Labrenzia sp. VG12: one gene and its partner. The protein of the gene in region 2 interacts with the protein of the main gene of each other region in a pairwise test. Links are inferred from orthologs where the notes say so. Each region holds a gene or a part of one and is shown on either strand. Other genes may lie near its edges.

Region 1 (3,308 bases), 2.8 Mb from region 2 along the record:
CGGTCAACAGGGTGGCGTTTGGCGGGCACTTCCTGTCAGACACGCTGCTGTCCTGGGGGCTGACCCTTCTTGTCATTCTTGTCGCTTATCGTCTTCTCTATGTGAACACCCCGCCCCTTGTGAGCGACCGGCAGCTGGATGAGTGGTTCACCAAGCGCGGGCGGGCGGTGCAACGGTTTGTCCAGCGCTTTCTCGTTCGCGGTCGGCGCTGGATGCGGGGTGCCTTGAAGACATTCTCGGAAAGCTGAGCAACGACAGCTATTTCTTTCGCGGCCGTGTTCGTTTCAAGATCCGGGCGAAGCGAAGGGGCGACCTGTCCTCGACCCAGGTGATGGCCGAGTTGAGATGTTCTGTCTTGCGGCGGCGGCTGCGCAGCATGCGCGCGGCGCTGCGGCTGGTCCCGATGATGACGATCATGCCGAGCGCCAGCAACGGCACGCCGGTCGGAATGGGCAGCCAGACTGTTGCCAGCCCGGCAAGGATCAGGACTGCCGCAAGGGACCACCACAGAAGTTTCATGGTTCACGCCAAGGGATAAGGTCGGGACGACCACCAATACAGCAGTCAGTGATACGGAATTATGACTGCTGACAGGCAATCACAAGCCTGGGTTAACCGCTTCTTTCCAGATCGGTCAGCAAGTCCTGACAGCCTTTCCGGACCAGGCCGAACACGTGATCGAAGCCCTCGGGGCCGCCGTAATAGGGGTCCGGTACGTCCGCAGCCGGATCGGCCAGCAGAAGCCTCAATTGCGCCTTTGCACCGGTGTCTCGGGCTTTCAGGGTCGTCAGATTGTCGCGATCCATGGCAATGATGGTGTCAAAGGCCTGAAAGTCGTCCGGGTAAACTTGCCGGGCGCGTTGGGTGCTCAGGTCGATTCCGTGGCGCGCGGCGACCTCGATGGAGCGCGGGTCCGGCGGATTGCCGCTATGCCAGGCACCGGTCCCGGCGGAATCGATCAGGTAACGATCCGATGCCCCGGCCTCGTCGACCAGTGAGCGAAAGATGCCTTCGGCAAGGGGCGAGCGGCAGATATTGCCAAGGCAGACAAACAGAACGGCGTGGGGCAATTTTATTTCCTGAACGAGAACCAGGTTGCACCGTGGCGCGTTCGGGCGACAGATGCAATCATCGCCTTTGAACTGGCAAGAGCTTGCGCTAGATGAAGAGGGAGGACTGGCAGGAGGATCAGATGGCAGAGCGACTGAAACCGGAAGACCGGGCGGCGGGATTGGCGGCGCTGCCCACCTGGCATCTGTGTGATGGGCGAGAGGCCATCTCGAAGTCCTTCAAGCTGCGCAATTTCCAAGAGGCGTTTGCCTTCATGACGCAGGTCGCACTGGTCGCGGAAAAAATGAACCATCATCCGGAATGGTTCAATGTCTATCGCTCCGTGGATATCACGCTCGCGACCCATGATGTCGGCGGACTGAGCCGGCTGGACCTGGATCTGGCGGCGGAAATTGACCGGATTGCGGGCGCCTACGCCTGATTTTCTGACCGGTCATCAGCAGCGTTGACTACGCGCCTTTGGCAAGTACGAACCGATGGCCGCCGTCCAGGCGTTCGGCCTCCAGAAGTTCGTGGCCGTTTTCACTGCAGAAATGCGGAATATCGATTTCTGCCATCGGGTCCGTGGTCAGCACCGTCAGCCTGTCACCCGCGTTCAGGCGGGTCAGTGCCTTGCGGGTTTTCAGGACCGGCAAGGGGCATTTCAGGCCTTTCAGATCAAGCTGCGTTGCCGATGACACCAATCAGTCTCCATTGATATTTGGGCGTATTATCCGCAACATAGTCAAATTGAGCCCGATGGACAGTGGTTCATACAAGTTTAGGAGTTGAAATCTAGGTTGTGTTGTCAAGTCAGCGCAGCTGGGCCGATCATGTGACTTCTCGCAGACGCATTGCCGGTCTGGAAAGACCCCGACTTGAAGGCGTCAACGCGAGGCACGGTGCAAACAGGGGCAAATATGAGAGCAGGATTTTGGAACGTCGTGAGCACTGCGTTCATCGTTCTTTGCCTTTTGAACCCGTCGGCGAATGCCGAACCAGAGGAAATCACTCTGGTCACCCAGAGTTTTGCGCCGTTGCAGTGGGACAATGAGGGCGCGCCCGACGGCTACGTGACCGCCTTTCTCCTTGCTGCGGCAGAACGGGTCAATCAAACCGTTCCGGTCACGATTTCAGGCTACGAGTTTCTGCCCTGGAAACGGGCGATGCTGACCGCTGAAACGGTCCCGAACGTTATGTTTTTTTCCCTGTCGCGCACGCCCGAGCGGGAAGACAAGTTTTACTGGCTCGGCGAAGTCTCTCCTTACGGTCAATACTTCTATCAATTGTCTTCCGAGCCGGAGATCGCCGTCGACAGCATTGAGGAGCTGCGCGATCTGGACATAAAGATCGGGGTGCAGGATGGCAGCAATCTGCATGCCTATCTCAACAAGATCGGATTTGAGGGTTCTTCGAATGTCGTTCCGATAACGGATTACCACCAAGGTATCGAGATGCTTTTTCTCGGCCGCATCGACCTGTTGCCCTTGACCGGGTTCCTGGCCGAGGCGAGTGCTTGCAAACAGGGATATGACGGCAGGCAGCTGAAACAGGTGGTTTTTGTCGAGGCTCTGGCCAAGCCGCTTTGGGCAGTGTTCAGCAAGGGCACGGATCAAGAGCTGGTCGCGGCGTTTCAGGGTGCCATGGAAGACTTGAGGGCTGAAGGTTTCCTGGACGCCCAGATCCAGGAACATCAGGCCAATTGGCAGACACTTGCCTGCGGCGCCTTGACAGCGGGCAAATGACACACGACGTCAAAGCTCCTGGCAATGAAATTGGATCAGCTCGCATGAACGGCACGGCAATCACTCCCCTGGATGTCCTCGATTTCTGGTGGCAGGCAGGCGCTTCGAAATGGTTCGCCAAGGACGACAAGTTTGATGCACGCTGCAAGAAGACGTTTCTGGAGGCCATAGAGGCTGCCGCCTCCGGCGCGCTTGACCACTGGCTTGGCACCGCTGACGGGGCGTTGGCGCTGCTTCTGCTGCTCGATCAGATGCCGCGCAATGTCTATAGAGGGACGCCGAATGCGTTCATGGCGGATGGCAAGGCTGTCGAGGTTGCTGAAAAGGCGCTCGAGAAAGGCTTCGACAAGGCCTATCCGAAAGACGTCAGGGGCTTTTTCTACCTGCCATTCGAACATTCGGAAAACATGGCGCATCAGGAGCGGAGTGTGGATCTGTGCCGCCAGCTTGGCGACAGGGAGCTTTATCACTATGCGCTGATCCACATGGATGTGATCCGCCGCTTCGGCCGCT
Region 2 (3,129 bases):
AGAAATGCCCTTGGAGATCACGCGGCTGGACGTGTTCTTGCCCAGATGGATCATCTTGGTTCCGCTGTCGATCTGCTGGTAACCGTTGGACACCGCGATCGAATAGAACTCCCCGCGGGAATTATCGCCGCGCAGGACGCAGGACGGATATTTCCAGGTAATCGCAGAGCCGGTCTCCACCTGTGTCCAGGAGATCTTGGAGTTCCTGCCGCGGCAGTCTCCACGCTTGGTGACGAAGTTGTAGATCCCGCCCTTGCCGTCCTTGTCGCCCGGGAACCAGTTCTGGACGGTGGAGTACTTGATCTCCGCATCGTCCAGCGCAACCAGTTCGACGACGGCAGCATGCAGCTGGTTCTCGTCGCGCTGCGGCGCGGTGCAGCCTTCCAGGTAGGAGACGTAAGAGCCCTTGTCGGCAATGATCAGGGTTCGCTCGAACTGACCGGTGTTCTGTTCGTTGATCCGGAAATAGGTCGACAGCTCCATCGGGCAGCGAACGCCTTCCGGAATGTAGACAAAGGACCCGTCGGAGAAAACGGCCGAGTTGAGCGTTGCATAATAGTTGTCGGTGACAGGAACGACCGAGCCCAGGTATTTCTTCACCAGGTCCGGATATTCACGGACAGCTTCGGAGATCGAACAGAAGATGACGCCGGCCTTCTTCAGCTCTTCCTTGAAGGTGGTGACAACAGACACGCTGTCGAACACCGCATCGACGGCGACGCGGTTCTTTGGCTCGACACCGGCGAGAATTTCCTGTTCGGCCAGCGGGATGCCAAGCTTCTCGTAAGTCGCCAGCAGCTCCGGATCGACTTCGTCCAGGCTCTTCGGACCTTCAACGGATTTGGGTGCAGCCCAGTAATAGAGGTCGTCGAAGTCGATCTTCGGATAGGAAACACGTGCCCAGCTCGGCTCTTCCATCTGCTGGAAACGACGCAGGGCGTCGAGACGCCACTCGGTCATCCATTCCGGCTCGTTCTTCTTGGCCGACAAAAACCGGATCGTGTCTTCCGAAAGGCCCTTTGCGCCCTTCTCCGACTCGATATCCGTGACAAAACCGTATTTATACTGGTCGACATCGATGGCTTTCACCTGATCGATGGTTTCCTGTACAGCTGGCATCTTTTTGCCTCCATTCAGCAGGCGCCCGGCCTGCTCTTCCAGTCAATCTGCGGGGAGCAATCTCCCCATTGCGACGTCTTGCGGTCATGCCGCAGAATTTCGTTTCCGGTCAGGCCGCCTGGTGGCGCGCCTCCGGGTTAAGCCGATCCACGATCTTCGGCCAAAGGCCGAGAAACCGGTCAATGTCTTCCGCCGTCGTGTTCCAGCCCATGCTGACCCGCAACGCACATCTGGCGAGCGTCTCGTCAACACCCATGGCGGTCAGGACATGGGACACCGACACCTTGCCGGACGAACAGGCCGACCCCGATGAAACGGATACGCGCTCCAGGTCAAAAGCGATCAGTGCTGTTTCCGCCGGAATACCGGGAACGGCAAAACAGCTCGTGTTGGCGAGCCGGTCAGCATCTTCACCGAAGATGACCGTTGCCGGACAAACGGACCGCAGACCCGCTTCGAGCCTGGCTTTCAGCTCTGCCAGCTGGCCCATATGTTCCAGATCTGCAAGAGCTTCCATTGCCGCGACACCAAACCCTGCAATCGCCGCGACGTTTTCAGTTCCGCCGCGACGCCAGTTCTCCTGTCCACCGCCGACCATCAGTGGTGACGGCACCCGGGCAGTTGACCGCACGACAACGGCGCCGATGCCTTGCGGGCCACCGAACTTGTGGGCGGACAGGGTCACGACGTCCGCCTTCCAGGCGTCGGGATCGATCGGCATGCGCCCGGCGGCCTGGACCGCGTCGACGTGAAAGAAATGGCCATGAGCTGCAGCGATCTCTCCGATCCGGACCAGGGGCTGAATTGCGCCCGTCTCGTTGTTGGCGGCCATCACCGAGATCAAGCCCGGCTCCGCATCCTTGACGAGGTCTTCCAGGGCATCGAGACGCACAAGGCCTGCCGCATCAACCGGCACCACAACCTGGTCAGCCACCGCAAAGCGTCCCCCTGTCACGACAGACGGGTGCTCAACCGCGCTCCGGAACAGCTTGTCGAGATAGACCGGCGCGCCCTGGTCCTGCCAGGACGGCGACAGCGCCGTCATGTTGGCCTCTGTACCACCCGACACGAATGTGACTGCGCGGGTCTTGACGCTGCAGAGCTGCGCGACCTGTTCACGTGCACGCTCGATCCGGCCACGTGCCTTGCGGCCGTGACCATGCACGGAAGAAGCATTTCCCGCATCCATCAGCACTTCGATCATGCACTCGCGCACGGCCGGACGCAGTGGTGCACCGGCATTGTGGTCGAGATAGATCGGGTCAGACGCGCGCGGCATGCCACCTCTTGGACGTTGATCAACACTGGCAAGAATCGAAATTCCGCTTATCGAACAAACACATCTGCGAAAAACCTTGATATTTTCCGCTGTGATGACGATAACTCCCCCCAATCGGTCGAACCGAGCATTGCTGTCTCAGGGCTTCCTCTGGAGGGCGGTGCGAACTTTCGAATAATTCTAAACAGGGTTCTAGAAACTTGGAGCTTAAGAGTCAAGTTTAGACTTACGGGAAATCACGTATCCAGAGCCCTAATTTCCTTCGCCGGGATTCCCTGCGCGACACTATGACAAGGACTTAGTTCTTCATGCCTGAGGTGATCTTCAACGGTCCCGCCGGCCGGCTCGAGGGCCGGTTCCATCCCGCCAAGAAGCGCAATGCGCCCATTGCCCTGGTTTTGCATCTGCATCCGCAGTTCGGCGGCACGATGAACAACCAGATCGTTTATCAGATGTATTACATGTTCGCCCGGCGCGGCTTTGCCGTGCTGCGCTTCAACTTCCGCGGGGTCGGGCGATCTCAGGGCACCTTCGATCACGGCCAGGGTGAACTGTCCGATGCAGCGGCCGCCCTTGACTGGGTGCAGACCGTTCACACGGATGCGCGCGCCTGCTGGATCGCCGGCTTTTCCTTCGGTGCCTGGATCGGCATGCAGCTCCTGATGCGCCGTCCGGAAGTGGAAGGCTTCATCTCTGTCGCCCCTCCCGCCAACCTGCATGATTTCTCGTTC

What was found.
Region 1: the proteins of CHH27_RS05165 (region 2) and CHH27_RS18355 interact in binary tests that used the Escherichia coli proteins (3 or more experiments, as listed by UniProt). The link is inferred for Labrenzia sp. VG12 from one-to-one orthologs.

The regions. Positions count from the first base shown.
Region 1 is NZ_CP022529.1:3,961,621-3,964,928, reverse strand. What follows is about bases 137-3,126. They hold CHH27_RS18355 (sulfurtransferase TusA family protein), read right to left. Parts: upstream 1,752-3,126; coding sequence 1,521-1,751; downstream 137-1,520. Other genes in these bases: CHH27_RS18345 (DUF924 family protein), read left to right, coding at 2,840-3,126; CHH27_RS18350 (ABC transporter substrate-binding protein), read left to right, coding at 1,995-2,795; CHH27_RS18360 (4a-hydroxytetrahydrobiopterin dehydratase), read left to right, coding at 1,193-1,492; CHH27_RS18365 (low molecular weight protein-tyrosine-phosphatase), read right to left, coding at 612-1,070; CHH27_RS18370 (hypothetical protein), read right to left, coding at 259-519. In the rest of the region: more of CHH27_RS18375, read left to right, coding at 1-136; more of CHH27_RS18345, read left to right, coding at 3,127-3,308. UniProt on the Escherichia coli protein: Sulfur carrier protein involved in sulfur trafficking in the cell. Part of a sulfur-relay system required for 2-thiolation during synthesis of 2-thiouridine of the modified wobble base 5-methylaminomethyl-2-thiouridine (mnm(5)s(2)U) in tRNA.
Region 2 is NZ_CP022529.1:1,133,616-1,136,744, reverse strand. The notes cover bases 314-3,124. They hold CHH27_RS05165 (cysteine desulfurase family protein), read right to left. Parts: upstream 2,399-3,124; coding sequence 1,229-2,398; downstream 314-1,228. Other genes in these bases: CHH27_RS05160 (alpha/beta hydrolase), read left to right, coding at 2,707-3,124; sufB (Fe-S cluster assembly protein SufB), read right to left, coding at 314-1,119. In the rest of the region: more of sufB, read right to left, coding at 1-313; more of CHH27_RS05160, read left to right, coding at 3,125-3,129. UniProt on the Escherichia coli protein: Master enzyme that delivers sulfur to a number of partners involved in Fe-S cluster assembly, tRNA modification or cofactor biosynthesis. Catalyzes the removal of elemental sulfur from cysteine to produce alanine.